DNA from 3 places in the Pelorhabdus sp. sgz311001 genome. Region 2 is predicted to be linked to each of the others. Evidence: riboswitches for the same ligand, from Rfam matches in the RefSeq annotation. Region 2 holds a riboswitch; each other region holds the start of a gene.

Region 1 (9,819 bases), on a different contig from region 2:
ATAACAGTTGCCGTAGAGGGGCCGCCGCGCTGCTGAATTACAAACACAGCAGGAATACGCATCATCTCAGCCATAGCCATCGGTTCCTGCATTAATACGTTTCCTGGTCCAGCTGTACTCGTAAAAGCTTTTTTTCCTGTCATTACAGCGCCAAGCGTGTAATAGCCTGCTGAAAGCTCATCTTCTGTCTGCAAAAAAAGTTTATTAAAATCAGGCGCATATTTTGTCCAATACTGCATGACCTCTGTTTGCGGTGTAATAGGGTAGCCGAACAAGGCATCGGCCTTCGCCGCCAGCGCCGCCAAGGCGATTGCCTGATTGCCAGTAATAAAGCGACGCCCTTTTTCCAATGTTTCTTTAGGCATATCATCCCTCCTATGAACTCCTTACATAGATAGCTTTGACCAATCTCTTAAGTCTATTCATAAGATATAAAAAATCCCCAGCCGCCAACCTTTCAAGCTCCTGACCGAAACACTACACCGCAACAATAAAACAAGCCGGAAAATCCGTTACTGGATTTCCGGCTTTTATATTTCAATTCGATTTTAAAATTTTTCTACTTTGCATAGGAAAGATAGGTTCTACCGCCAGATCGCTTAGCTGCATACATAGCATGATCCGCATAAGCAATCAAATCAGCAGCACCTTCGGCGTCATCAGGAAAAAAACTTAGACCAATGCTGATCCCAATTTCTACTTGACTGTCTTCTCTTGTGATCGGCTCTAAACAATAATTTAGCAGTCTATTCGCAATACTATACGCTTCCTCACGTTCAGACAGATCAGACAGAATGGCAACAAATTCGTCGCCAGCTAAGCGCGCGGCAAAATCCTTCGCTCTCAAGGTACGACGAAACCGCTCCGCCAGAACCTGTAATAAAAAATCACCGGTATTGTGACCAAAGCGATCATTTACTTGCTTAAAATCATCAATATCCATAAACAGCACCGCAAAGAAACGTTTATATTTTGTTCCTTCGCCTACGGCTCGCTCCAGCATTGCTTCAAAAAAGCGACGATTCGGCAGGTTAGTTAGCGAATCATAAAAAGCATATTGATACATAAGCTTTTCATTTTTACGTCGTTCGCTAATATCACGCGTAACGCCAATAAATCCTTTGGAGCGTTTTTGCGAATCCAAAAGCGGATTGACTGTCACTTCCAGCCAAAGCGTATACCCTGCCTTATGATAAGCTTCTACTGTATAAATAAAACTTTGCTTATTTCGCTCTTCAAGGGGCAAAGCTTTACGCTCTTCATATTTTTTCTGCACTTTTCTCACCGAATCTGCTGTAAGAAGAGTAAATAAAGAACGTCCAATCAACTCCTCCGTCTGATAACCAAAAACAGGCTGAACCGCAGGGGATACGTAAACAAATCGAAAAGCTTCATCAAGTTGCCAAATCACATCCAGGGAATTTTCCGCTAAAAAGCGATACATCTGTTCGCTTTTCCCTAATTCCTCATTGATTTTTGTTAGCTTGTTACAGCGTCTCTGTAATTTTATGATTTCAATGGATTTCATGGTTTTCCTCCTACAACCTTGTTCCTGCTCTATCTATTAAAGATTCTCTATGATTTTCCATTATATTTTTTTCGAACCTTTTCGACAGTTTCCTGCTATTTTATATCTTTTAAAAAACTTTCTATTTTGTCAGAGTAATAACAGCGCTGTTCATTGCGATTCTTGCCATCTTATGCTACAATAAATGAAAATAAATTGAGTAGGGGAGCTTGTAGTGCAGGCTGAGAAAAAGTAATCAAACTTTGACCCTTAAACCTGATTTGGATAATGCCAACGTAGGAAAAGTTTCGCTTGTACAAACAGGGTAACCGCTTCGGTCTATCCTGTTTTTTGATTTACCGGCAACAAGAAAAGATGACGGAGGAGCGTCCGGCGTCAGAACAAACCGACAACTAAATAGCGAGGGAGCTTGTGTTTCAAGCTGAGAGGAAGCTTTTAAGCTTCGACCGACCTGCAGCACACCGCAGGAGAGCTATTTAGTGTATCAGTATATCCTTTTTTAAGAACTCTCCTGAGCGAGTCGCTGCCGACCAAACTCAAGGAGGTTTTTTTATGCAAAAAAATTCAAAGGTACTAAAATTAGTTATGCTATCGATGCTAGTCGCGCTTGGTGTAGTCATTTCTCCCATTTTACGCATTGAAGGCATGTGTCCTATGGCGCATTTTATCAATATTGTTTGCGCTGTTTTGCTAGGTCCATGGTATGCGCTGCTCTGCGCAACGCTCATCGGGGTCATTCGCATGATGTTTATGGGCATCCCGCCGCTTGCTCTGACAGGTGCGGTCTTTGGCGCTTTCTTATCAGGAGTTTTCTATCGCGTATCAAAAGGCAATCTTTTCGGCGCCGTAGCGGGCGAAGTCATTGGCACAGGCATTATCGGTGCAATCGTATCCTATCCGGTTATGGCTTTTATCTATGGCAAAACTGGCCTTACTTGGCTCTTCTATGTACCGCTTTTTCTGTGCGGCACTTTAATCGGCGGAACAATCGCCTATTTCTTCTTAAATTCACTGAAACGATCTGGTATGCTAGTAAATTTCCAACGCAACTTAGGAGCGAAAATTTATGATAAAGTCCAGGCTTAATGTAGCTGATTTACTTACAATTAGGGAACAAATTCGTCACGAAAAACCATTAATTCACTGTATCACAAATCCTATTTCTATCAATGACTGCGCCAATGCGATCCTCGCCGTAGGCGCTAAACCAATTATGGCCGAACATCCTTTAGAAGTGGAAGCGATTACAACGCTAGCAGGTTCTTTAGCTGTAAATCTGGGAAACATCACTGATGCGCGTATGGCATCCATTCCTCTGGCAGGAAAAAAAGCCTTAGCACTACAGCACCCCATTATTATTGACTTAGTTGGCATTGCCTGCAGCAATCTAAGGCTTCAATTTGCCGAAACTTTCATTACGCAGTGCCGCCCTTCTGTCATAAAAGGCAATATGTCGGAATTAAAAGCTTTGGCAGGCGTAAAGAACACTGCTTTGGGAATTGATGTAGGCATTCAAGATCAAATTACCGAAAATACTTTAATTGCAAATGCCGCCATTGTAGCTGCCCTAGCACAAAAAACAACTTCTGTCGTTGTCGCTTCAGGCGTAATTGATTTACTTTCCGATGGACACCATACCTACGCTGTGAAAAACGGCTGCGAAATGCTGTCCTTAGTGACTGGCACAGGCTGCATGCTAAATGCTCTCATCGGCACTTTTTTAGCAAGTCAAAATATCCTGGGCAGCGCCTTGCTCGCTACAACGCTCTTAGGCGTCTGCGGCGAAACAGCCATTCAAACGAGTGGCCCCGGAACTTTTCGTTCCAGCCTGATTGATCAACTTTATACCCTTACCGACGAAACGTTCCAACATAAAGCAAACTATTTTTTAATATAATAAAAAAACTGCTTTCAGGAATCTCCTAAAAGCAGCGTCACCTAAGACTGCCTTGTTCCAGGCAGTCTTACTATTTTTATTTTGCCTCACAAAAACTAGCCTCATTTAAAACAATGTCTATAGCACTTAAAAGCTTCTCCGCCTGAAGCGGTTTTATAATATAATTCTTAGCCCCTTCCTGCAAAGCTTCAAAGATTACGTGTTTTTGACCTAAGGCACTTACAACAATGACTTTTGCCAAAGGATCTATTTTCATAATTCCCTTTAATGCCCCGATCCCCCCCAATCCGGGCATCGTTAAATCCATTGTAACAATATCCGGGCCGCATCTTGGATATTCTTGTATGGCGTTTTCGCCGTTTACGGCCTCCGCTACTACTTCATGCCCGGCTTTTTCAAAAATCTTGCGCAGCACTGTACGCATCATTAAAGCATCATCTACAATCATTATTCTTGCCATAAGTTTTCTCCTTTATATTATATGTCGTTTATCTAATAGCAAAACCATCTACGTCGCTCGCTTTTCTATGCGGCAAAAAGAAAACAAATTCAGTTCCCTGTCCAATCGCACTATGAATCTGTACGGTCCCATGAAGTTGCTTTAACTCTGCTAGAACCGCAGAAAGTCCCACACCGCGTCCTGCTAATTCAGTAACTTTGGGAGCGCCGGAAAAGCCTTCAGCAAAAACAAGCTGCAACTTTTTTTGCTCATCCATCCCTGCCAATTCTACTGTTGTACAAATTTTTCTTTGCAACGCAATAGAGCTGATTTGCTCTGAATCCATTCCCCTGCCATCATCACGAATATGTAACCTCATGCCCTCAGCATCGTGATGGATCCAACAACGCATATGGCCGATTTCATCTTTCCCTTGCACGATTCTTTCCTCTAAGGACTCTAAGCCATGCACTACAGCATTTCGAAATACATGACCAAGTGATTTAATAAATTCTTGATAAATAATTGGATCGACGAGATTCTCGCCGCCTTCAATAACAAACGGTTTAATCACTTTGCCATTTCGTTCCGCCAATCCTACCGTATACTCAGGATAAGATTGCAATAATTCTTTAAATGGCTTATACCGCAGCTTTCTTAGTTCAGGAAGTAGGAAACGACATTCTTCCGGCGGTAAAAGCTCTTGCACTTTCGCTTCTAGTTCTAATAAACGTTCACTTTCAATAACCAAGCGATTTTCTTGTTCAAAAAAGCTCTCTCCCAATATCTCTTTTAAAATCGTCATATCTTCCTGCAGCCATTCTTGTAAGGTTGCAGGTGGAAAAGCAGCAAGGGTTGCTTGCAAAGCCTGATCGCTTGCTCCGGCTTTATGGGCGCAAAACTTCCCTAACCAATCTTCCATCTCGTGTAGTTTTGCCATCAAGTGCTTCATGCGAAGCTGCCCAAACGTTCCCTTAAAAGTATGGACCGTTCGAAATAAGGCAGAGCAAATATCTGTAGTGGTCTGTTCTTCTTTGAGTTTTTGTCCGATCCCCTCTTGGCAAAAAGCATTATATTGCTTCACAGCAGCAAAGAAGTCATCGGCATGGGTAACAACATGAACCACCATTGATAAAACATCTCGCTCTGCCTGAATTTGCTGTTCCATCGTTTTTTGAAGAGTAAGATCTGTAAGAATCACCATAATTCTTCGATCCCAAAGCTCTTTCTTGCCTTCAATTAGCTTATAGGCAAGCCCAATAGATCGATTTCCTAGCATAATTTCTTCTGGCAAAAGCGAAAGATAAGTTTTTCGCACCATCGTACGTTGTTCTGTAAAGACCTTAGCAAAGAGATTAACTATAAAATCTTGCTCGGTTTCATTATCCGGATAGAGCAATACAGAAATATTCTTACCGCCAATTGGGCCAGAAAAAATCATTTCACATTCAGCGCTGTATTCCTCATTAACTGTAAGATCAGGACCGAAAGAAAGAAATCCTTGTCCAGCATGGTCTAATAGGCTCTGTAATGAGGCAGTTCGTTCCGCAATTTTTTTCTCCAATTCTTTATTCCATTCTTCCATGCAAGCATGAGACCGCTGCACTTCTTCATACATTTTCTGCAAAGAATCAAGCGTAGTGTTAATCGAATTTGTCAGAAAAGCCATTTCATCTTTCGAAAAAAGCCGCCCTCGCACCGCCCAATCGCCCTGACCAACGCGCTGCATAACACCACTCAATTCATAGACAGATCTACGAACTGACAAATCAAATCCTAAGAAAAGATAGCAAACAAGAAATAGTACAGCCCCTGAAAAAACCACTACACCATCACGATATTGACGATAACGGTCTACTCGCTCTGCTAACATTTTTTCTGCAACCTGTAAGGTACTTTTCTCCATGTCTATGGAAGTTTGTATAGCCTGAACGCCTGCGGCGGCAAGTAATTCCGGCGGAATCGGTAATCCCTGCTGCCCTAATAGGTTTTGTTCCACATTCCAAGTAAAAATCGGTACAGAATCAGTCAGTGCCGACTGTAGGGTTTTTAATTCTTTTTCTACTAGCTCATTATGCCGAAATATAAGCTGGATATCATGACTAACCTGCTCTAGTACAGACCGCTCCAGCCCAACAATCTGCAGTAAACGATTCTTGCTGTCTTCGGAAAAACCACTCTGGGGCCGCTGTACCGCAAGAGCTTTCGTTACAGTCAAATAGTCCATAAGCTGAGGCAGTTTTCTTAAGGTTACATCAATAAGGTAAGATGTAGTAAAGTCTGAATCCATCGTTAGATTAGAAGCATAGCCGACATGTTGCATCAATTCATTGATCTCTTCAATCCAGCGACTATCTAAGTCTAACTCTGTCTGATTCTGGCTTTGCTCTAATTGCGTCGCTGCTTTTCGTTTCCCCCAGTCTTGTTGCACTAACTGTACTTTCCAGTCGGTATCAAATTGATTTCCAAGATGCTTCTCTTCCTCAACTACCTTGGCCAAAGCTTGATCAACCTTAGCCCTCTCTTGCTGCAAAGCTTGGCTATGTTCATCTGTTTGCGACAAATACTCATAATGAACTGTACGATAAGACTGAGCTGCTGCTAATAAATCAGTTAATACAATTTCATAGTGAATCCCCATACGCTCTTTTTCCGATAATTCGATCGTCCGATTTAACTCGGCTACCAACATATAAATTAACACAAAAGCCTGAATAAAAATAAGAAGCCCAATGATCGTAAATTTATAAGCGTATTTTAGTCGATTCATAAAGCGTATTGCCGGTTCCAATAAACGATTCATTCTTATCACCTGACCGTTTTTTCTCGACTATACCAAAGCACTAGCCTTCAAGTCCTATTTTAGGCTAATATAGCTTAAATCAGGTGAATTTGAGGTTAATTTTTTGTAAAAATTAGCCTTACTTGTCAAGCTATAGTATAATTAAACAGGAAATCGGCCAAGTATACAGAATTCCTCTCTTATCTTCTTTTAAGTTCCACCTAAATATTTTAAAATATATTTAAATAATCCAAATTGGGGTGAAAGTATGAAAACCTTTCCTATTCAGTTTCGCATGACAAGCATCCGTACACGTCTGTTGTTCTTAATTCTTGCGATCATGATCATTTCTTTAAGCGTTCTGACTGGAATCAGTTATTATTTCTCTAAACACTACTTATCTAACAGCGTCAATGAAATTGCCTCTTCCATTGGTGTTGATTATGCGCACCGTGTACAATCTTCTACAAATGAACTAATTATCTTTGTCCAGGAACTGGCGAATAATCCTTACATAAAAGCCGGCACAGATCGCCCGCAAATCGTCAGTGCTTTAGCTGACGGAATTAAGCGCAACAATAAGTTTACGGGCTTAAATTATGGCGATTTGCAAGGAAATGTTGTCCGCGCGCAAGGAGATACGGTTTTTTTAGGCGATCGCGAATATTATAAAAAAGCGATTCAAACTAAAAAAATTGCTATATCGGACCCACTCATTGCCAAGGGAACAGGCAAAATTTCTCTGGCCGTTGCCGTTCCGGTCTTCGTTAATGGCAATGTAACCGGCATACTGCAGGCAACTATTCCACTTGACAGTTTAAATGACATGGTAAAAGATATTAAATTTGAAGACAGCGGTTACGGCCTGATTATTGCCAAATCCGGTATGGTCATTGCCAATGGCAAAAGCGCTGACTTCAATGGCAAACTAATGTTAACAGAAAAAAAAGTAGCGACTGAGCTGAATTTACCGATTGCTGAACTAGACGATAAAATTCTCGCTTTATTCAAAGAAACAGTCGAAAACGGCGGGCAACACGAAGGAACTCACAACTTTCTAAATAAAGATACGTCTTATCTCAGTGTACTAACTCCCATTGAGCTTCCTGGCGACCAGCGCTGGGTCATGATGATTACCGCCCCTGCCGCTGAAGCCACACGTGAAGTAGGAACAATGAGCTTGATTCTAATAGGTGCTTCCCTAGTCTGTATTTTACTTGGCTCCATTGCTGTTGTTGCTATCAGTAACAATTTCGCCCGCCCCATTATCAGAATCCGTGATGAATCACTCTTATTAGCCGCAGGCGATTTACGTTCTCGTCCCATTCAAATCAATTCTGATGATGAATTTGGCCAACTAGCCAAAGCCTTTAGCGAAATGGCGGAAAAACTTCGTAAATTCATTACCAATGTACAGTTAAAATCAGAAACCGTTGCTGCTGCCAGCGAAGAAATGACAGCCAGCGCCCAACAATCCGCCGAAGTAACAAATCAGGTCGCCCAGGCAACCTGCCATATTGCCGCAGGTTCTGAATCACAGGCAAAAGCAGTTGATCAAATGGCGACGATTGTTGAAAAAATCTCTGCTGGCATAGAAAACATTACGGTAACAGTTCGAGAAATTTCCTCAATGACCCAAAAAACAAGTCTTTCTACGGGGCAAGGTCGTGAGGCTATTGAAAAAGCCACCGAACATATGCGTAATATTGGTACTGGCTCTGAAACAGTGCAAAATACGATCGAAAATTTAGCACAAGGCTCACGCGAAATCGGCGAAATTGTAACACTGATTTCCTCCATTGCTGGTCAAACAAATCTTCTAGCTCTTAATGCCGCCATTGAAGCGGCTCGCGCCGGTGAAGCGGGCCGTGGCTTCGCTGTCGTTGCTGACGAAGTTCGCAAACTCGCCGAAGAGTCTAACCAAGCGGCACAAAAGATTACCGCTTTAATTCAACAAAACGAGCTTGCTATGGGTCAGGCGATTACTGCCAGCCACGCTAGCGCCACTGGCGTTCAAACAGGGATCGAAGTAGTTGAATCTGCTGGAGATACCTTTAAAGTAATTGCAGCTACTGTAGAAACCTTATCAACACAGATGCAAGGCATTATCGAATCCATTGATCAGATTGCCGCTGGCAGCGAAACCCTTGTTCTATCAGTTCAAAATGTCGATAAAATAGCAAATGCAAATGCAACAGAAGCGGAAAGCGTTTCTGCCGCAACAGAAGAACAGGCCGCCGCGATGCAAGAAATTGCCTTCTCCAGCAAATCCTTAGCATCTACAGCAACAGAACTCCAAAGTGCTGTGACTAACTTCCAGGTCAAGTAACCCTCATACGAGTCCAAAAACTAAACATAAAAGGCTGACGCATCCACGTAAAATCTACGTGTAGTACGTCAGCCTTCTTTATTGCTAATTCAACAAAGAATCTTTAAATGGAACCGTCCACCTGGTCACTCTTTACAGAATCTTTTGTACCAATTATAGCTTGAGGAACCTCGACCTTAAACCATGCCGCATACATAGTCGGCAGCACGAGCAAAGTAAGTACGGTAGCGCCAAATAAACCACCGGCAATGGCCACAGCCATGGGACCCCAAAAGTTACTGATAACCAGCGGTAGCATCCCTAAAATCGCCGCAGCCGCAGTCAACATAATTGGTCGAAATCGCAGAATGGTCGAATCAATAATTGCATCCCATACCGTTTCACCTGCTGCTTTATGCTGCTCAATCTGGTCAATCAAAATGACTGAATTGCGTATAATCATACCGCTCAAAGCTAAAATGCCAAGCTCAGCTACAAAACCTAGTGGGCGCTGTGTGGCCAGCATGGCCAGACTCACGCCAATGATGCCTAACGGCGCTGTTAGCACAGTCAACAGCATCAGCGATATTTTGCGCAACTGGAAAATAAGCAGTGTTAAAATCACAAAGATCATGGCAGGCACAGGCTGCAACAAATACTTAATGGATTTTTCGCTATTTTCTAAAGAGCCGCCAATCGTAATGCTATAGCCGGGCGGCAGCTGATTGCGAATTTGGCTCAAAGAGGTATACACTGCTTTAGTCACGTCGTTGCCCATTGCCCCAGGAATCACATTGGCCTGCACCGTAATTGTCGGTTTTAAATCACGCCGCCAAACAAGCCCCTGCTCCCCATCATAACTAAT
Region 2 (9,819 bases):
CGATTCCCTAAAGTAATTACAATAGAAGATTATCTAAGAGAATAGCACCTGCTAAAACAGCAGCCATGTACAGCCAACCTAAAAATACGCTATTCTGCGAAGATTTTTCTACTGTAATATGATCCTTTTCTTCTTCTGATACATTGCAATATTTTTCATGACAGTAAGCGTTTGCCACGGTAATCATCTCCCTAAAAAGCAGCAAGTTTTTTAACTGCCTTTATTATATACTTACAAAATCGCTTTGTAAATGATAATGATTATTGTTTAAATTTTAAATTTACTATTACTCTTTTGAATTATATAAATCTTTATATTGACAATCAAAAAAAAACATAGCATATTAATAGCAAGATACTATTTATAGGCGAGGTTAGTGTAATGCCCATTGATATAATTTCCAATAGTTCTCCTAGTCAATTAAATCAAGTCACAAAAAAAGCAAACCCTTCTGACCACCTTCTACACTATCTAGGTGATGATCTTGATGTAGGGCCTGCTTATATTGTAGAACTCTCCGCTAAAGGCCGCGAGTTACAAAAAAATAATCCGGTAAGAATCGTACGTCTCTAACGTTTAGCGAGTAAGCTGTTTTTTTTGAATTTGCCGATTAAAGCCCAGATCAATCGTAAAAAAGAAAAGATTATTATAGAATAGTCGGCTATCAACGACTGACTAGGCAGTCGATACGTTCCATATAATACCACATGCGAGAAAAAGCAGCAAGGAAAATATCCTTGCCGCTTTTTTCTTGCAGAATAATCACTTACGAATTACGTAAAGTTTCTGCAATATCATATCGTTCCATTTTCTCAAGCTTCTTTATGACTCGTTGCAATGTTGGTCCCATCCGATGCGCAACGCCATTTTTATCCTGAAAAGCAAAACCGAAGTTACTGCAACAAATTTTTTCAGAACCATTCGTCCAAATAATTGGGGTAAATACTCTTGTTGGTCTTTCCATTTACATTCCCCCTTTTATATTTATAATATTCTTCTCTGAAAAGACACCTTTTCCTTTCCTCCTTTAGTCCTAAAAGTTGCTTTCCAGCTATAATTTTTATTACTTAATAAAGTAGATGTACTGGATTATAAAAGGGATTTTACAAAAAAAGCGAAAGAACTGAAAAGTTCTCTCGCTTTTTTGCAAAACAATAATTTCTAGCCGATCAATTTTGCCAAATCTGCTTCTACTGTACTAATGCCCGCAATCCCAAAATTCTCTACAAGAACTTTCGCAACCTGCGGTGACAAAAAGCCTGGCAGAGTTGGACCTAAATGAATATTTTTAACACCTAAATAAAGTAATGCTAAAAGTACAATCACGGCTTTTTGTTCATACCAAGCAATATTATAAACAATGGGCAGCTGATTTACATCATCGAGGCCAAATACTTCTTTTAACTTAAGCGCTACAAGCGCTAATGAATAAGAATCATTACACTGTCCGGCGTCAAGAACACGAGGAATCCCGCCAATATCACCGAGTGGCAGTTTATTATAACGATATTTTGCGCAGCCTGCCGTGAGAATCACCGTATCTTGCGGCAGCTTTTCGGCAAATTCAGTATAATACTCTCTTGACTTCATCCGGCCATCACAGCCTGCCATTACAACAAATTTCTTAATAGCGCCTGATTTTACAGCTTCAACAACCTTATCAGCAAGAGCTAATATTTGTCCATGGGCAAACCCGCCGACAATCGTTCCCGATTCAAGTTCTTCCGGTGTTTTTAACGTTTTCGCCATAGCAATAATCGGCGAAAAATCTTTTTTCCCCGCCGCATCAGCGGCAATATGCATACACCCTGGATAGCCGGCTGCACCTGTCGTAAAAATCCGTTCCCTTACTTCTTCTACTTTAGGCGGCACAATACAATTTGTTGTGAAAAGAATAGGGCCGTGGAATCTTTCAAACTCACCAACTTGTCGCCACCAGGAACCGCCATAATTACCTGCTAAATTCTCGTACTTTTTAAAAGCAGGATAATAGTGAGCAGGCAGCATTTCGCTATGAGTGTATACATCTACACCCGTTCCTTGCGTCTGCTCTAACAACTGCTCCAAATCTGTCAAATCATGACCAGAAATTAAAATAGCCGGATTTTCACGCACGCCAAGATTTACTTTTGTAATCTCTGGGTTGCCATATTTGCTCGTATTCGCTTCATCCAATAGCGCCATAGCTGCTACGCCTAGTTCACCTGTCTTTAACGTAAGGGCAACCAGTTCATCTACGGCTCGATCATGCAGTGTAGCATCAAGCGCTTCATAGATAAAAGCATAAATTGCGGGATTTTCTTTGCCAATCTGCAGGGCGTGATGCGTATAAGCAGCCATGCCTTTTAGACCATAAATGATTAATTCGCGCAAAGACCGGATATCCGCATTCGTTGTCGCCAATACGCCGATGCTATTCGCTTTTGCCAGCAGCGACTCTTTCGTAGAAACAGTAAAAGAAGCTGCATCAATCTCATCAGAATAACCGCTTTTCTTTTTTAAGGCGTCGCGCAGTTCCAGCATTTTATGAATTTGTCCTTCAATAGCTATCTCATCAAAATTCGCATTTGTAATAGTAATAAATAAACTTTTTAAAACTTCATGGTTTACTTCAGCCATTTCAGCCGGATTTAATTTTCCGTGAACAACCACATGAGCAATTCCCTTAACTGTATAGATGAGTAGATCCTGTAGTTTTGCTACTTCGGCGGTCTTGCCACAGACTCCCCGCACCTCGCAGCCCGTTCCCTTTGCGGTTTCCTGACACTGATAACAAAACATACTCACTAAAAAAACCTCCTCAAAATTATTTGAAAATTACTTATTTTGTGGACTATTAATAAAATTTGTCATTATAAGACAAAATCCCTCTTTTTTATCGTAAATTTTCCAAATTAAAAAAGCTGCCTTCGGCAGCTTTTTCATTAGGTTTCGATATACAATGTAGGTTTTCAACTGAGAAGCTCATCCGTTAGAAGCTGAGCCAACAGCAAGCCCAATTAGAAAAGCGGCGATATTATGCATAGCCTCATTATGCCGCTGCTCTTCAAGCTCTTGGCGATCTTTCCATGCTCGCCAGGATTCATGATCGCGCCGAGCCATTTCGCGCTCATGACGAGCCATCTCTAAATCATGTTGCCGCTCTCTTTCATGGAAACGTTCCATAAACCGTTCATGACGTTCTCTTTCCTCACGCTGTCTTTCCCGCCAATGACTCCGACTTTCAAAACTCCAACGCTGCATCGCTTCATTATGGCGCCGATCTTCCTGTGTATAAGCTTCATCATGACGCATCCGCCACTCGTCACCAGGCGATGCTTCGGAGGTACTCATAAACAATCCTGTTTGCATAATTCCGGCCAATAAAGAGAAAGCAATAAATTTCTTCGCTTTTTGATTCATAGTTTATCCCTCCACTATTTACTAATGTAAGTATAAACTAGAAATATGACAAAATTATGACTATACTACCCAAATAATGGCTTAGCTATATCACCGCTGCCCTTTAGCCTCATCCCAGGCTTTGGCCAACGCAGTAGCTGCTCCCTTTGGATCATCCGCTTCAGAAACGGCCGATACAACAAAAAAGCCTGCGATTCCCGTTTGGGCTAACTGCGGTATATCAACAAGTTTAACGCCCCCACCCACTACGACGGGAATGGGACTAAGCTTAGCCAATTTTGCGATTTCATCAAAGCTTCTAGTAATCACATTTCCACTGTGATCCATGCCGCAATCGGGTTTTGTTTTTGTTTCATGTAAAGGGCCAGCGCCAAAATAATCAATCTGACTCACATCAGCCGTTGTAATATAATCAAACAATTCATGCGTTCTAGCCGATAAGCCAACAACCGCATCTTTGCCGAGATATTCCCGGCAAACATCTACAGGAATATCAGTTTGACCAACATGAATCCCATCCACTTTTACACCAAGCTTTCTTGCCGCCAAAACAACATCTAAGCGATCATCAACAAGAAGGGCCACAGTGTTTGATTTACCAAGACTTTTAATAACATCGGCTGCCTGACGGGTTAGTTCAATCATTTCAGCGGCAGAAGCTACTTTCGAACGAATTTGCACACAAGTAAAACCAGCCGCCACAGCATCACGAACAATTTCTGCTACAGGACGCTTCTTCGTATTTTCTGGACCAACAACAAGATAGGCTGAAATATCTAAATTTGTTCTTATACTCATTTCTCATCCTCCAAAATTTCGTTGACCTTTTCCACCTTCGCCTGAATCATATTAGTAAAGCTAGGGCGTATATCAGCTTTTAGAACGACTTCGGTACGAATCCCCTTCGCCGCAAGTACAAAAGTTGCCGCTTTAACAACTTGCATCACGTCGTCCCATTCTCCTTCGATCTCAGTAAACATGGCAGTAGTACGATTAGGCAAACCGGATTCGCGAATGACTTTTACCACTTCAGCTACATAGGGAGCAAGTTCATCGCCTACGCCGCAGGGAGCAATAGCAACAGCAACTAAAGTATTCATCATTTATACCTCCTTAATATCAAAAGGATTATCAGCAATCTCGCTTGCTGTGGCCTTATATAATTCATCAAGAAACTGGATTTGAAAATGTCCTGGACCATCCACCTGCTCGGCCGCACGACGTCCCGCTAAATTGTAAATCGCTGTAGCGGTAAGCGCTGCAATAAAGGGTGATGCCGCTGTAAGATAAACTGCCGCAACACCGCCTAGAGAACAGCCTGCCCCAGTAATTTTAGTCAAAAAAGTTGACCCGCCTTGAGAAAAAGCAACGATGGCACCGTCTGTGATTAAATCGATTTCTCCTGATACAGCAACAGCGCCGCCCGTCCATTTCGCCAAGGCAACAGCTGCTGTTTGGGCAGTATTGACAGAGTCAGTCGAATCAACGCCGCGCACCTTTGACGCCTCAGTTCCTCCTGCTAAATTCCATAAACCAGCTAAAGCAATAATTTCTGAAGCATTGCCTCGAATGATACTCGGTTTATACTCTTTAAATTGAAGCAATAGTTTTGTTCTTAGCTCGCCAATGCCCACAGCAACAGGATCAAGCACCCAAGGTTTATTTGCCTCATACAAAGCTTTGGCGGTACGCGGCAATGTCTCCTCGTAAACGGGAAGAAGTGTGCCGACATTAATATAAGTAGCGCCGCCCGCCTTCGCTAAAAACTCCCCTTCATCAGGCAAATACACCATAGCCGCTGCACCACCGACAGCGAGCTGCGCATTTGCCACAAAATTGATTGTAACAGAATTTGTAATCGATCCTGCCATTGGATTTGTTTTCTGTACTGTTTCTACGGCTTGTATCATCTGCGCTTGAATACTTTTCTTATCGATCATTTTGCCCTCTTTCCATGCAAAAAAAATGCTCACCTGCATTCGGTAAGCATCTTTCGCACTGTCCTATTGCTTCCCTACGTCAGCGTTAACTAACAGGTTCAAAGGGTCAGGTTTTACCTTCTCAACTCTAAGGAGTCCCCCCGCAATCTATTATTTTCTATAACGTATCACTTCTCATCTATTCTGTCAATGTAGTATCTGCCGAGCAAAGTAAATGTTTCTCTGCCGCTTGGGTAAGATCCGCCACAAGATCTTGATACGCTTCGAGTCCCGCATGGAACCGTAAAATAAAGCCGTCCGGTAGCGGCGTAACTTGCCGCTTACCATGTACAGGCAGTACGAGTGACAAATGTCCGCCCCAGCTTTCCGCAATCCAAAACAGATTTAAAGCATCCATAAAAGCTTCAAGCTGTCGGCTCGCTAGATCAGAGCAAAAAACCACGCTAAACAAACCATTCCCTTTATGAAAATAATGCTGGAAGCGTTCATAGTAAGGGGAAGATATCAGAGTCGGCGACAGAACTTCGCGGGTAAAAGGCTGCTTGCTAAACCATTCTATCAGTTGCTGCGCTGTGGCAGCATGACGGTCAAGCCGCTCTGTAGCCGAATCGATACGATGATACAGCCGGGAACAGGTCGTTGGTGCTACTGCACCATTGCCAGCAGCGCGCAATTCATCGGAAATACTCTGCCAGTCACTTTCATGCTTCGTAATGACAACGCCTGATGGCGTATCGCCGTAACCGCCTTCATACTTCGTTGTAGCTTGTATAACAATATCCACGCCATAGTTAAGGGGCTTAAACCGAACATGGCTTGCCCAAGTATTATCCATAACAGTACGCAGATTTGCCGCTTTTGCTATAGCAATGATTCCGTCGATATCGGGAATTTCAAAAGTACCACTGCCCGGCGCCTCTAGATAAATCATGAGATCATCTCTATGGGGATACTCCTGATGCGCTTTGCATAAAACTGCCGAAAATTCTTCTTTCGATGCACCTGCCGGGTAACGAATCTGAGTGATCTTTCTTCTATTTAAATAACGTACCATCGGTCCATAGACGCAATCAGGAAGCAAAATTGCTTTCGGTGAAAAAGCGGCTAAAGTTGTCGAAATTGCCGACAAGCCTGATGGACAAATAACCGCTCCATAGCCATTATGAAGCGCCGCGATTTTTCTGCAGACAGCATCTGCTTCCGGCGTTTGAGGTATGCCATATTCCGCCCCGCCATAGGGTGCTTTGCCACATTCATCAGCGATACGATAGGCTTCCAGGGTAGGAAATAAAACAGAACTTTGGCCCCAGGAACCCGTTTGTGAAAACTGCGCTGCATCGCCAAGCCCGGCGGGATTGGGATGGCCGTGAACCTTATAAGGATTCATAACCGGTTCTTGCACCAGTCTGGTCTTGCTTGAGCACTGCATGAGAAAGTTACGCCTCGCCTCGCCCCGCATCGCAGCTTCCATTGTTTCATATTTCATAGTGAATTCTCCCATACCTTAATAACCGTCATTGTAAGCCTTATCAAACAAGGCCATATAGCCTTCCTTGGTTATAACTCGCGGATTGCTGTCATTCGAACCATTCTTCACCGACATTTCCGCCAGAAGTTCGAAATCTGCCTTGTCGATATTTAAAGACCGTATCCCAGGCAACCCGATTTTTTGCGACAAGGCCTTAATATGTTCAATGCCTTGTTGCGCAGCCTTCGCGTCATCCTGTTCGTCAATTCCCATAGCGCGGGCAATTCGTGCGTACTTATACTCCACCGATGGCAGATTGTATTCCATCACATAAGGCAGTAATATGGCGTTGCACATACCATGCGGCGCATCATACAGACTCCCCAAGGCTTCCGCCATGCAATGCACTGAAGCAACATCGGCATGACTAAAAGAAAGTCCCGCCAAAAGACTGCCCATCATCATTTTATCACGAGCCTCGCGATTCGTACCATTTGTTACGGCCTCCAGGATATTTTGCGCGATATATTCGACAGCGTACAACCCAACAGCCTCGGCAATTGGTTCCGTACAATTTGCTGTATAGCCTTCGATTGCGTGCGTCAGAGCATCAATCCCTGTAGCCGCGGCAACCATTGCGGGAACCGTAAATGTCAGTTCAGGATCGACAATAGCGACTTTTGCAGCAATTGCCGGGCTTTTTATGGTAAATTTGAACTTCTCTTTTGTATCAGTAATAACTGAGGAAAAAGTGACTTCACTGCCCGTACCAGCCGTTGTCGGAATGGTAATAAGCGGCAAACAATCATCCTTTATTTTATTCTTGCCTTGATAGTCGCGGACTTTTCCCCCTTGGCGCGTCAGGACAGCCACCGCCTTGGCCGCATCAATTGGACTGCCGCCGCCAAAAGCAACTAATGCATCAATACCCTGTTGTCTAGCAAGCTCAGCCGCCGCCTCCACATTGGTATCCTTCGGGTTCGCCTCGATAGCATCATAAGTAATAAAAGCCACGTCTGCAGCGGTAATAAGATCACTGATTTTCTGCAAAAGTCCCGTTGCCGCTAGACCTTTATCGGTAATAATCATGACTTTTTTTACGTTCAATAATCGCAGTTCTTCCGCCAAAACACTTACTATTCCAGCGCCATATCTAATTTTTGTCGGTAATAAAAATTCAAAGCAGTCGATCAATACATCCGCCCCCTTAATGTACTAACATACCACGAACAGGCTTTTTGCTTGACGCAGTCTATTTGTGTCATATTGTATATTCTCCATGATCAGGTTAAATCCTGGCAAAAAAGCCCAATTTTCTATTTTTCTAAAGGCTCACTTTTGTCGCTTTCCACTTCCACCAAATTCGTGTGCTGGGGATTGCCAAAAGCCAGAGGTGTTGGCGCATATTTCGTCAGAACATTAATGCAGCCGCGCCGATCAATCCCTTGTTCATCAGGCGTCCACCAGGCTCCTTGCGGTACTGATACAACACCTGGCATAATTCGAGGAGTTACTTTTACTGGTAAAACAATAATACCGCGAGCGTTGAAGACCCGGACATTTTCCCCAGCAACGATCTGTCGGCTTGCGGCATCAAGCGGATTCATCCAGACTTCCTGACGTCCTGCTTCCTCCATCCAGCGAGTATTATCAAAGGTCGAGTGGACACGGCGCTTATAATGATGCCCGATACACTGAAGCGGATATTCTTTTATCAAAGGATCTTCCGGTCCTTCCCAAGCCGTAATATATTTCGGTATAGCCGGAATCGTTTTTAGTTTCTCCATTTGCCATAGCCGCTGTGAAAAGATCTCGATTTTTCCTGATGGCGTTGGAAAAGGGTATTCTTGGGGATTATCAATTTGCTCTTGAAAGGCAATATAAGGCTCCTTGTAATAACGACGATAAATCCCTTTGGCCTGAAGCTTTTCAAACGACGGAAAATCAGGATCAACCTTTCGCGTTTCTGCCACAAGATACTGTAGCCATTCTCGTAAGGTACGCCCTGCTGTAAACACATCGTGCAGCCCCAGTTTTTGGGCCAAATCGCTAACCCAACTATAGCCATTGCGGCATTGGCCTGGCGGCTCTACCGCCTGATTTCCATATAAAACATAGTCGCCATAAAGCCAGGGATTGACTAGATCTTCCCGTTCCATAAACGTATCGGCAGGTAAAACAATATCAGCATATCTTGCGCTAGGTGTAAGAAAGTGGCCGTTATCAACAATCAATTCCGCTAATGCTTCATCTTCCAATAATTGAGCCGTACCATTCGTATCAGAGTGCTGATTTGTTAAACAATTACCGCCCAAGTTAAAAATTAGCTTAATATTAGAATTCAGTTTAGAAACCCCTCTGACCCCTGCTTCCGCTCCCATTTCAGTTCCCCGTACTAGCGCTTCAGTCCAAGTAAACATAGAAATTTGTGCTTTGCAAGGATTGGAAATTGGGATAGACGCAAGCGGAATGTCTTGGGCTGGTTTACCATGGCCTGAAGCCCAACCGCCCTTCCTGCCAACATTTCCTGTCATGGCCGCTAAGACAGTGCCACAACGAACTATTTGTTCGCCATAGGCATGACGCTGTGGACCATACCCTTGAATCAAAGCGCCTGGTCGCCTTGTGGCATATTTTCGCGCTAAAGCTGTAATCTGCTCGCGTGGTATTCCCGTAATTGATTCGGCCCATTCCGGAGTTTTTGCCTTTTTATCAGATCCCAATCCTAAAATATAAGCTTTAAAAGAATTTCCATCTGGAATATGCGGCGGCATGTGCTGCTCATCAAATCCCAGACAGTAGGTATCAAGAAATGACTGATCCTGTAAGTGTTCAGTAATCATGACATACGCCATTGCCTCTAAAAGAGCGCAATCCGTTGTAGGACGAATCGGAATCCATTGATCGGCCAGAGCTGCCGTCGTATTCGAATAGACGGGATCAATCGAAATAATTTCGGCCCCAGCTTGTTTAGCTTGCTTAAGATAAAAAGCCGTATTCGTACCGTGA
Region 3 (9,819 bases), on a different contig from region 2:
GCTATACCAATTTTAAAACTTTGAATCTTAGCTAAAGCCTCACAGCCAATCATTCTCGCCAAAGACGTTTCGAAAGCGTTCACAAGAGACCTCCTTTACCTGCTCCAAAGGGGCTGCCAATCTTTCATAACTGGTTGACAACCTTGCCGTAAGATAGCGTCTTTCATGGCAGATACATCCCGTTCATCCGACGTGTCGAACTGACCCGCATTTTTCTGATGCGCTATATGTCCGCCGACAACAGTACAAGCCCCTGCCGACATTTTAGTTACACCGATTCCCATCATATGATCCCGCATAACTGGAGTTTCACGCGATGACATCGTAATACCAGAGTAAGGCATAAATAATCGATAGGCCAAAATATATTGGACCAAATTTTTATCGGTCACAGCGACAGGTGGCTGAAATTCACCCGTATGAGGCCGCATGCGGGGAACCGAAATACTCACATCTACCGCCGGATACTTCGTCTGCAAATACATTGCATGAAGCCCTGTTTTAAAACACTCCTGCCGCCATTGATCGAGTCCAAGCAAGGCCCCGATCGAAACCGACGCCATGCCGCTTTGACAAGCCCGTTCCGGCGCATCGAGGCGAAAGCGGTAATCTTTTTTCGGTCCTTTCAGATGTAGTGTATCATAAAGCGCCGCATTATAAGTCTCCTGAAACATGGTCATATTATCAACGCCCGCTTGGACAAGCTGTTCATATTCTGCTTTGGTCAAGGAGTAAACCTCAATGGAAATAGAGGAAAAATATTTCCGAAAGATTTTAGTACATTCTTCCATATAGTTCACTGAAGCAATCTGCGGTGCATCTCCCGTTAAAAAAACAATATGTTTTAATCCGGTTTTTGCTACAGCTTGCGCCTCAAGCGCTACTTCTTCTAAGGTTAAATGATTGCGTTTGAGCTCCGTATTTAAAGCGCTAAAGCCACAGTAGCGGCATTGATTGCTGCAAACATCAGATACGTAAATTGGCGTAAACAATAGAATCGTTCTGCCGAAGTGGCGTGCTGTAAGATCCTTAGCCTTCTGCGCCATAGGCTCTAAAAAAGCCTCCGCAGCTGGCGCTAACAACTTCATATAATCGGCTAAGGAGAGATGATCCTTGCGCAATACCTGCGCTACATCCTGCTCCGACACAGCGGCAAAAAATGCCGGAAAATCAAAGGAATCATACTCTTGCAGGGCGTCAAAGACGCTACCCTTATTCATGTAAAAACCCTGTAAGCGGCGACGACGCTCGCGCTAGAGTCTGATCTACGCCTAACCCAGCTAAAAAGGCCTGTCGTCCGGCGGCTACTGCCTGACCAAAAGCTTTTGCCATTAAGAATGGATTGGGAGAACTAGCAATCGCCGTATTCAGCAAACAAGCTGACGCACCCATTTCCATAGCTTCTACGGCATGAGACGGCGCTCCAATCCCTGCATCAACGATAATCGGGAGTGAAATCTCCTCAATGAGAATTCGAATTAGTTCTTTCGTTTTCAAGCCGCGATTGGTGCCAATCGGCGCGCCTAAAGGCATAATAGCAGCAGCTCCGGCATTTACTAACGCTTTTGCCACCATTAAATCGGGGCTGATATAAGGCAAAACCACAAAACCTTCTTTCGCTAAAACCTCGGCAGCTTTTACAGTTTCATAACCATCAGGCAGCAAATACTTACTGTCAGAAATAACTTCAATTTTAATCCAATTCCCACAGCCGGACGCTTTTGCTAAACGAGCCAGACGAATCGCTTCTTCTGCTGTTCTAGCGCCTGATGTATTGGGCAGTAATTGCATATGATCTGGTATATTTTCTAAAATATTATCTTGTTTTGCTTGAAAATCAATACGCCTGAGTGCCACTGTAATCACTTCGGCGCCAGATGCCTCGGCAATAGCCGGTATCAACCTATCATCACTATATTTCCCTGAGCCAATAAATAAGCGACTAGAGAGCTTTCTCCCGCCAAGTTCAAAAAAATCTTCCTGCTGTTGCATAATTAACCGCCTCCGACAAAGCGCAACACTTCAATCGTATCTTGATCTTTAACAATTGTTTGAGCCAATTCGTCGCGCTTTATAATTGTTTGATTTAATTCCACTATGACTGTGTCCAAATTGATTTTTTGCTGCAATAATAACTCTTCTAGTGAAACTTCTGTTGCAAAAACAACCTCAGCTCCGTTCAAACGGATTTGCATTCGCCTCACCTCACTTGCTAAAAAATCGCAAATAAAAAAGCTCGCGATCCAACATAGGCGCGAGCTTAAACCAAGCTAAGTGCGTGCTTCCCTACGCTGGTATTAACCAGATCAGGTTCAAAGGGTCGAAAAATCTTTCTCTCAGCCGCCAACCGGCTCCCCTAGCGAACTATTAATTTATCTGTATTATAGTACAGCCTTATCGCTTTGTAAAGAACTATTGACTGCTTCCCTGTGCCTGATTTGTATCTTCGGCAAATTCGCTAAGGGCCTGTAAAATTTTAAACTCAGGCTCTTTTGCCAAAGAAGCGATAAAAGCCCGACGAACATCAGGCTGGTTAAAAAGTTGCACAAGCTGCGGCCTTACTTCCGGACTTTCTAAATGCTCTGCCAAAACCTTAGCAACCTCCGGTCGCTTTAAATACTCCAACATTTCCTGGCTTCCCTCGGGCGATTTCAGATAGCGCAAAACCTGCGCCGCCAACATATCTTGTATGGCTGGATTATCCATGCTTGTTTGTACAAGTGTCATAACAGCTCGCTGTTGAATATAATGACGGTCAAGCCACAGAAAGCTGCCAACTGCGATAAGTAGGCCTGAAATGAGCCCTACTAATATACTGCTAAAAATTTTTCCCCGCACTTTCTTCACCTCAATCTTCTGCTTCACTTCTTACCATACCCGCTTACGTTTTTTTTATTCTTCGTATAACTCTTGTAAGTTTAGGCTATAGTAAGAAAAACAATAGGAAAGAAGGATGGGCAATGACTTTTAAAGATATGGCCAATTCTGAGCCGCAAAAAAAATCGCGTCCGGCAGAAGCGTCAGTGCAAAAATCAGCAAAAACAGATACTGAGACTGTCAAAGAACAGAAAAAGTTCCCCTGTAAAAACTCTCTGCCAACTTAAAAAGAACAGTCAGGCTCAATTAAGCAGCCTGACTGTTCTTTTTATTGGTTTGAGACAAAACGACTCAAAAACGCATAAGCTACAAAAAAGCTATGGTGGTGAAACTATGCGACTGAAATGCCCCAAATGCCAGAAAAACTATTTTTGGGGTAAAGGCTGCGCCTACCCTTATCAATACTTTCATACATGTCGCCGCTGGTGGTGGAATTACCATCCCTACTGGTGGAATTACTTCTACTAAAAGGGACTTACGCCATCTCTTCCATTAACGAAAGCACCGAACTCGGCTGACTCAAGTTTCTGGCGATAAGTGTTCCCTGCGCCAAAGCGGGCAAGGATTCCTCTAATGTCATTCTATCAGTCTGATAGATAACGCCAAGCGGAATTTTATCACCCCATTGCCCGGCAATGGCGCTAGCCTTAGCAAAATCAGTTTCATCATAATCGGACAAGGTATCCACTTTGTAGATTCTCTCTTGATACCATTGATACGTATTAACATGATTAAATGATACGCAAGGTTGCAGAATATCGACAACAGCAAAACCTTTATGCTGAATTGCCATAGCCATCGTTTCGCTCAAATGCGCCAGGTCGGCTGAATAGGATCTAGCAACAAAAGTCGCGCCAGCCTGCAAAGCAAGTTGAACAATGTTTACAGGCTTTTCTAAATTACCTAGCGGCGGCGGTGTGAATTTCGTTATCGCCCCTAGATCACTTGTAGGCGAGGCCTGTCCTTTAGTTAGGCCATATATCTGGTTGTTATGAATAAAATAGGAAATATCTAAATTTCGCCGTGCTGTGTGGATAAAATGCCCCATTCCAAGGCCCATGCCGTCGCCTTCGCCGCCTTCGGCAATTACAGTCAGCTTATGATTAGCTAACTTCAATCCTGTAGCCACAGGCAGCGAACGACCGTGAAGCGTTTCAATACGGTATGTATTCACATATTGACTTATTTTGCTGGAACAACCGATTCCTGTAACGAGAGCCGTCTGTTCCGGATCTAATTCAAGCAGTTGAAAGGCTTTTTTCAAAGCGGCATGAATACCAAAATTACCACAGCCTGGGCACCATGTAGGAACATAAGGTAAAGTATATTGATCCATTATACTAGCACCTCCTTGATTTTATCGGCGATAGCTTTAACACTAAATGGTCTAGAGTCATATTTAAAATAAGTAAAATCTGGTTTTATTCCGGTATAAGAACCCAAGAGCAAGCCAAGCTGTCCTGTTTTGTTGCCTTCAATCAACAATGTTTTTTTCGCCTTTTGTAAAACAGCCTCAACGGCCGCTGTGGGAAAAGGCGAAGGATACAAAACTTGTAAATAATTCACAGAAACTCCTTGTTGCGCTACTTCATCCATCGCTGCTAAAATCGCGCCTTTAGAAGATCCCCAACCAATCACCGTCAAATCGGCCACCTCAGGACCGTGCAGTTTGACAGAAGGAATTTCCTTAAGCAAATCTTCAACCTTATTAAATAGCTTATCAGTACCTTTTTCCGTAATGCTTGGTTCTTCTGCCGCATATTCCCGGTTTCCCGAGCTATAAAATCCGTCAGCGCCATGAGTATAACTTGTGGCTATATGACGACCACCCTTCTGACCGGGAAAAGACCGCGGCGATACGCCGTTTTCCGTTAAACTATATCGTAAATAAGGTTGATGGCTCGCCAAGTAATCCTCATCAGCCAAACTTCTTTCAATTGCAAGGCCGCTTTGATCAAAAAAGTCCTGAACCCAGCTGGAATCCGCCAAATATTTGTCAGTCAGAATAATGGCAGGCATTTGATATTTTTCAGCTAAATTGAAAACCCGAAAGGTTTCATAGAAACACTCATCTACATCACCTGGCGCTACAATCAAGCGAGGAAACTCTCCTTGCGAGGAATAGTAGACGAAATTCAAATCAGCCTGAGCTGTCCGCGTAGGCAAACCAGTACTTGGGCCACCTCGTTGGGCCAGTACCATTACAACAGGGATTTCTGCTTGCGCCGCAAACCCTAGCGCTTCTACCATCAGAGCAAAACCGCCGCCGCTCGTGGCGCCGATTGCTCTTACACCGCCGAAACCAGCACCAATGAGCATATTCATTGCCGCAATTTCATCTTCAGCTTGCTTGAAAACTAAACCGTAGGCAGCCCCGTGGTCTGCTAGATAAGTAAGCACACTGGAGCCAGGCGTCATTGGATAGCCTGCAGCAAAAGTTACACCTGCCGCCAAAGCACCGAGCGAAATCGCGTCATTGCCATTAATCAGCATTTTCTTGCGGTCAGTTTTTTCAAAAGCAAAAGGAAATTGCTTGCTAACTTTATATTCATCTTGCACGGCAGTAAAAACCTTATGAAACAGCGACATGTTTTTTTCTAGCACATCGGCTTTTGTAAACTCGCTAGCGAAAACATGAAGAATTGCTTCACTAGAAAATCCGGTTAAAGCGCAAAAAGCAGCAAGCATAGCGCTATTGACCATAACTTTCTCATCGCCACTTTCTAGCGACTGAACTAACTTAACAGGAAAAACCTGAACTCCTTCAGGCAATTTCACTAAATCAGGTTTGACAGCACCGTCATCATACAAGGCCACAGCCCCAGGTTTTAGTTTGTTTATATTTTGATCCCAAGCGGGCTGTGAAAAAGCGCCGAGAAAATCCAGCTCTTCATCATAAGCATCTTGAGGCACAGAACCAATCTGTACTAAGCAGTCATTTAAACCGCCTTTAATAAGGGAAGGATACTCGTTAACTACAATAGCCCACAAACCATAGCGGCTAGCCGCCTTGGCCACGGTAGAGCCAGCGCTCATTACACCGTACCCTGCTTGTCCGCCAAACATGGCAGTAAAAGATTTTTTTGACATTCCTGTTCCCCCTTTATTTCTTATTATAAATAAACATTCGCCAAACTTATAAACAAGCCTTCTAATTGAATTATATTTTTTAAAAAATATTGTTTATTATTTATGTAAATCTTTTATTGGATTTTTATCGTACGCCTAAAAAATAAACCAGACAAAGCCTACCGGCTAGTCTGGTTTATTTTTTCATTATGATTGGGTCAAAGAATAAAAGCCTAAATAAATCATTAAAGCTAAGACAATAAGCCCATAAATATAGTTTGCCTTTGAATTATTCGGATGATCAACTGGGCGAAAAACCATCGTATCTCCTCCATATTTCTGCTAAATTCCGTTTTTTAGAATTCATACACTCTCATCCACTGCGTCTTAAACAAGAAGACTTCACAATAATATGTTCTGCTGCAGCCTTGGCGATAATGGCAGCGCAAACGCGGGCATCGCTTAAAGCTTCATGATGATTTAATTCTACTGCCAAATGAGCAGCCACAGTATGAAGCTGATGATTTTTTAGTTGAGGCCAAGCTTTTCTGGCGACATCGAGCGAATCAATCACTTGAAATGATGGCACAGGTAATCGATAATAAGCAAGCGATTCTAATAAAACCGATTCGTCAAACCGTGCATTATGGGCCGCAATAATTTGTCCTTCAATGTAAGGAACCACTTCTGCCCAGATTTCGCGAAAAGTCAAAGAATCTCTTACCTGATTATACGTAATCCCATGAATATCAGTAAACGTAAACGTCGGGGTAGGCGGTCGAATAAACCAAGACTTTTCCTCAATAATCTCGCCTTTTTCTACTAGGGCAATTCCAAGCTGACAAGCGCTATAATGCCTAGGATTCGCTGTTTCAAAATCAATGGCCGTAAATCGTTCTGGACACATAGCGCCTCCTATGCTCAATGATCCCATTTTATAACACTGGCGCCCCAGGTCAAACCACCACCAAAGCCTACAAGAACAATGACATCGCCTTTTTTGATAAGGCCGCTCTTAACGCCTTCATCAAGAGCAATTGGTACAGATGCGGCCGAGGTATTTCCATATTTATCAACATTTATGACAACACGGTCTAGCGGTAATTTCAGCCGTTTTGCCGCCGACTGAATAATGCGATAGTTAGCTTGATGCGGCACTAAATAAGTTACATCATCGGCAGTTAAGTGAGCTTGTTCCAGTGCTTTATTAGCAGCCTCGCCCATAATTTTTACAGCAAATTTAAAAACTTCATTTCCATTCATGCTGATATAATGAAGCCGTTTTTCAATCGTATCACTGGAAGCAGGAGATTTAGAGCCTCCTGCAGGTACTTTTAAGAGATCACCACCAGCTCCGTCTGCACCAAGATGACTTCCCAGTATCCCATAGCCAGATTCGGTTTCTCCTAAAACTACCGCGCCAGCACCGTCGCCAAAAAGAATTGCAGTACCACGATCTGTCCAGTCAGTAATTTTCGACAAAGTTTCGGCTCCGATTACAAGAACTTTTTCATATGTTCCTGCTTTTATAAAGTTAGTACCTACAGCCATGCCATAAAGGAACCCAGAACATACAGCAGTCAAATCAAAAGCCGCCGCCTTTGAAGCCTTTAACCGATCTTGCAGTAAGCAAGCTACAGAAGGGAATACCATATCAGGTGTAACTGTTGCTACTATAATCAAATCCAGTTCTTCCGCCGTTACATTGGCATCTTTTAACGCCCTTTCCGCTGCAATAAAGGCTAAATCCGAAGTAGTTTGATCTTCAGCGGCAATCCGCCGCGCTCGAATTCCAGTACGCTCAACAATCCACTCATCTGCTGTATCAAGAATTTTTTCTAAATCTTTATTTGTCATTACTTTCTCAGGCACATATGAGCCAATTCCTAGTATACCAACAGCTTTCTCGGCCATAGATTGATCTCTCCTTCATCTTTTCATTAGCGTCTACAAATAACGCTTTCTTATGTCGAGTAGAATTTGTTATATTAACTGACCTAATCCCTATCTTAAAAACTGCGCTGACGCATTATTTTATCATTAAGTCTAGTAAACAGGCAACAAAATTCCATTATCTTGAAAACCACCAAGAATTTCCCCATCAAAAATCAGATAAAAATAGAACCACAAAATAATATATGGTTCTACCGAAAAGACGAATGAGTCGTGGTTACGCCCATTCAAAAGACAAAGTTACGACAATCTCATTATCTTCAGAGCGAATGCTATAATAAGAAGCACGCCCTAGTAGCTTCTGAAAAGAACGGATTTGTTTCGGCGTCTCACCGATAATTTCTGGTACTCGAATCGTTACAAGCGCCTTATTATTAAAATTTTCTACAACGCTTACATTATTTGAAACAAGCTTAATTCCGGTAAGGATACGAATAAAGGTTGCCCGTCTCATTTTCGGCCTCCCTTTCCATAAATAAAAGTTAGTACTATTATACCACAAATAGTCCAGACTGTTCCACCAACTTGGCAGCTATGCTCTCTTCCTATTTTTCAATAGAAACGCAAAATGTCTCTATAAACCAGTGTTTATAATTTTTTTGCCTAGTTAAAAATAAGATTATTACTTTTTTCAAAGCAATAATCCAATATAAAAGAGCAATTTTTGCTACAGGCATTTTCTCTTGTTTCCTCAAATATGATATAATAAAAGCACTAACAAAAAATTTGATTAATTTTTTACCATGTGCTATTTTCAGTAAGTTTCGAAAATACCTTTATCTTAAGAAAGGAGGGTTGTTGTTCTTTACTGGAATCATTTGATTTTATTATATTAAAGGAGGTTTTATTCATGACAAGTCCATTTCTAGGTGAATTTCTTGGTACGGCAGTCTTGATTTTTTTCGGCAACGGCGTAGTAGCAAATACGTTGCTGAAAAACTCCAAAGCGGAAGGTTCTGGCTGGATAAACATAATTATTGGCTGGGCTATTGGCGTTCTAATGGGCGTTTTCGTCGCCATTGCCTGTGGTGCACCGCAAGCCGATCTAAATCCAGCAGTAACTTTAGCAAAAACTTTAAACGGCGTTTATCCCGGCTCTGAAGCTATGGGAATTATGCTTGTCCAACTTGCTGGCGGTTTTGTCGGCGGTTGCCTCACTTGGATCTTCTTCCGCGGCCATTGGGAAATAACAGAAGATACTGGTGCAAAATTAGGCGTCTTCTGCACAGCCCCAGCGATTCGCAATTATTCCCAAAACTTATTGTGCGAAGCCTTGGCAACTCTTATGCTGATATTCCCGATCTTTGCTATATTCTCTAAAAACGTCGGAACAATCCCACCGGCTGTCGGTCCCTTTATGGTTTCCCTTTTGATCTTAGGCATCGGCTCTTGCCTCGGCGGCACTACTGGATATGCCTTAAATCCCGCCAGAGATCTTGGCCCGCGCATTGCTCATGCTATTTGCCCGATTGCCGGCAAAGGCGACTCTGATTGGGCTTATTCCTGGGTTCCTGTTGCTGGTCCAATGATCGGCGCAGTTCTTGCTTTTATGCTTAGCAAAGCAACTGGTATTTTATAATCCACTCTAAAAAAGAAAACAAATAAAAAAGAGACTGCTGCAAGTTAGAACTTTTTGAACTTGTAGCAGTCTCTTTCCCTATATTTATTTGATTAAAACAATTGCCGCAAACCAAGACAAATAAGCAAAAAACCGGAAAGCAAAGTAGCTTTTTGCCCAAGCCATTCAGCCCCATATTTTTTACCAACATAAGCGCCAATCCATAAAGTAATAAAGCTACAAAGGCCGACAAGAAGAGGCATTAACAAACTCGGTAAATCGGTCATACTAACGTCAATCCCGATCGCCAGAGTGTTGATGGATAAGGCAAACCCCAGTACAAAAGCCTCGCGCCAATCAAT

What was found. A riboswitch is a leader RNA that binds a small molecule or an ion and turns the genes downstream of it on or off. The one in region 2 is predicted to bind thiamine pyrophosphate.
Region 1: another riboswitch for thiamine pyrophosphate. It lies ahead of thiW (energy coupling factor transporter S component ThiW); the one in region 2 lies ahead of thiM (hydroxyethylthiazole kinase).
Region 3: another riboswitch for thiamine pyrophosphate. It lies ahead of thiS (sulfur carrier protein ThiS); the one in region 2 lies ahead of thiM (hydroxyethylthiazole kinase).

The regions. Positions count from the first base shown of each region.
Region 1 is NZ_JBVXUT010000001.1:361,610-371,428, reverse strand. Features, by position in the region: gene AC0MXB_RS01905 (transketolase C-terminal domain-containing protein) at 1-365, opposite strand, end outside; gene AC0MXB_RS01900 (diguanylate cyclase domain-containing protein) at 560-1,528, opposite strand; TPP riboswitch at 1,720-1,828, shown strand; gene thiW (energy coupling factor transporter S component ThiW) at 2,081-2,614, shown strand; gene thiM (hydroxyethylthiazole kinase) at 2,595-3,425, shown strand; gene AC0MXB_RS01885 (response regulator) at 3,502-3,885, opposite strand; gene AC0MXB_RS01880 (ATP-binding protein) at 3,914-6,667, opposite strand; gene AC0MXB_RS01875 (methyl-accepting chemotaxis protein) at 6,915-8,975, shown strand; gene AC0MXB_RS01870 (efflux RND transporter permease subunit) at 9,079-9,819, opposite strand, start outside.
Region 2 is NZ_JBVXUT010000005.1:159,379-169,197, forward strand. Features, by position in the region: gene AC0MXB_RS13515 (hypothetical protein) at 17-178, opposite strand; gene AC0MXB_RS13520 (hypothetical protein) at 382-573, shown strand; gene AC0MXB_RS13525 (hypothetical protein) at 767-964, opposite strand; gene hcp (hydroxylamine reductase) at 1,162-2,787, opposite strand; gene AC0MXB_RS13535 (hypothetical protein) at 2,965-3,402, opposite strand; gene AC0MXB_RS13540 (thiamine phosphate synthase) at 3,493-4,200, opposite strand; gene AC0MXB_RS13545 (MTH1187 family thiamine-binding protein) at 4,197-4,505, opposite strand; gene thiM (hydroxyethylthiazole kinase) at 4,506-5,342, opposite strand; TPP riboswitch at 5,396-5,494, opposite strand; gene AC0MXB_RS13555 (trans-sulfuration enzyme family protein) at 5,521-6,828, opposite strand; gene AC0MXB_RS13560 (iron-containing alcohol dehydrogenase) at 6,847-8,004, opposite strand; gene AC0MXB_RS13565 (DMSO/selenate family reductase complex A subunit) at 8,127-9,819, opposite strand, start outside.
Region 3 is NZ_JBVXUT010000001.1:702,687-712,505, reverse strand. Features, by position in the region: gene thiF (sulfur carrier protein ThiS adenylyltransferase ThiF) at 1-83, opposite strand, end outside; gene thiH (2-iminoacetate synthase ThiH) at 96-1,220, opposite strand; gene AC0MXB_RS03680 (thiazole synthase) at 1,213-1,992, opposite strand; gene thiS (sulfur carrier protein ThiS) at 1,995-2,195, opposite strand; TPP riboswitch at 2,267-2,368, opposite strand; gene AC0MXB_RS03670 (HEAT repeat domain-containing protein) at 2,413-2,865, opposite strand; gene AC0MXB_RS03665 (hypothetical protein) at 2,961-3,104, shown strand; gene AC0MXB_RS03660 (2-oxoacid:ferredoxin oxidoreductase subunit beta) at 3,353-4,213, opposite strand; gene AC0MXB_RS03655 (2-oxoacid:acceptor oxidoreductase subunit alpha) at 4,213-5,967, opposite strand; gene AC0MXB_RS03650 (3'-5' exonuclease) at 6,320-6,853, opposite strand; gene AC0MXB_RS03645 (beta-ketoacyl-ACP synthase III) at 6,868-7,860, opposite strand; gene AC0MXB_RS03640 (hypothetical protein) at 8,117-8,353, opposite strand; gene AC0MXB_RS03635 (MIP/aquaporin family protein) at 8,750-9,478, shown strand; gene ytaF (sporulation membrane protein YtaF) at 9,571-9,819, opposite strand, start outside.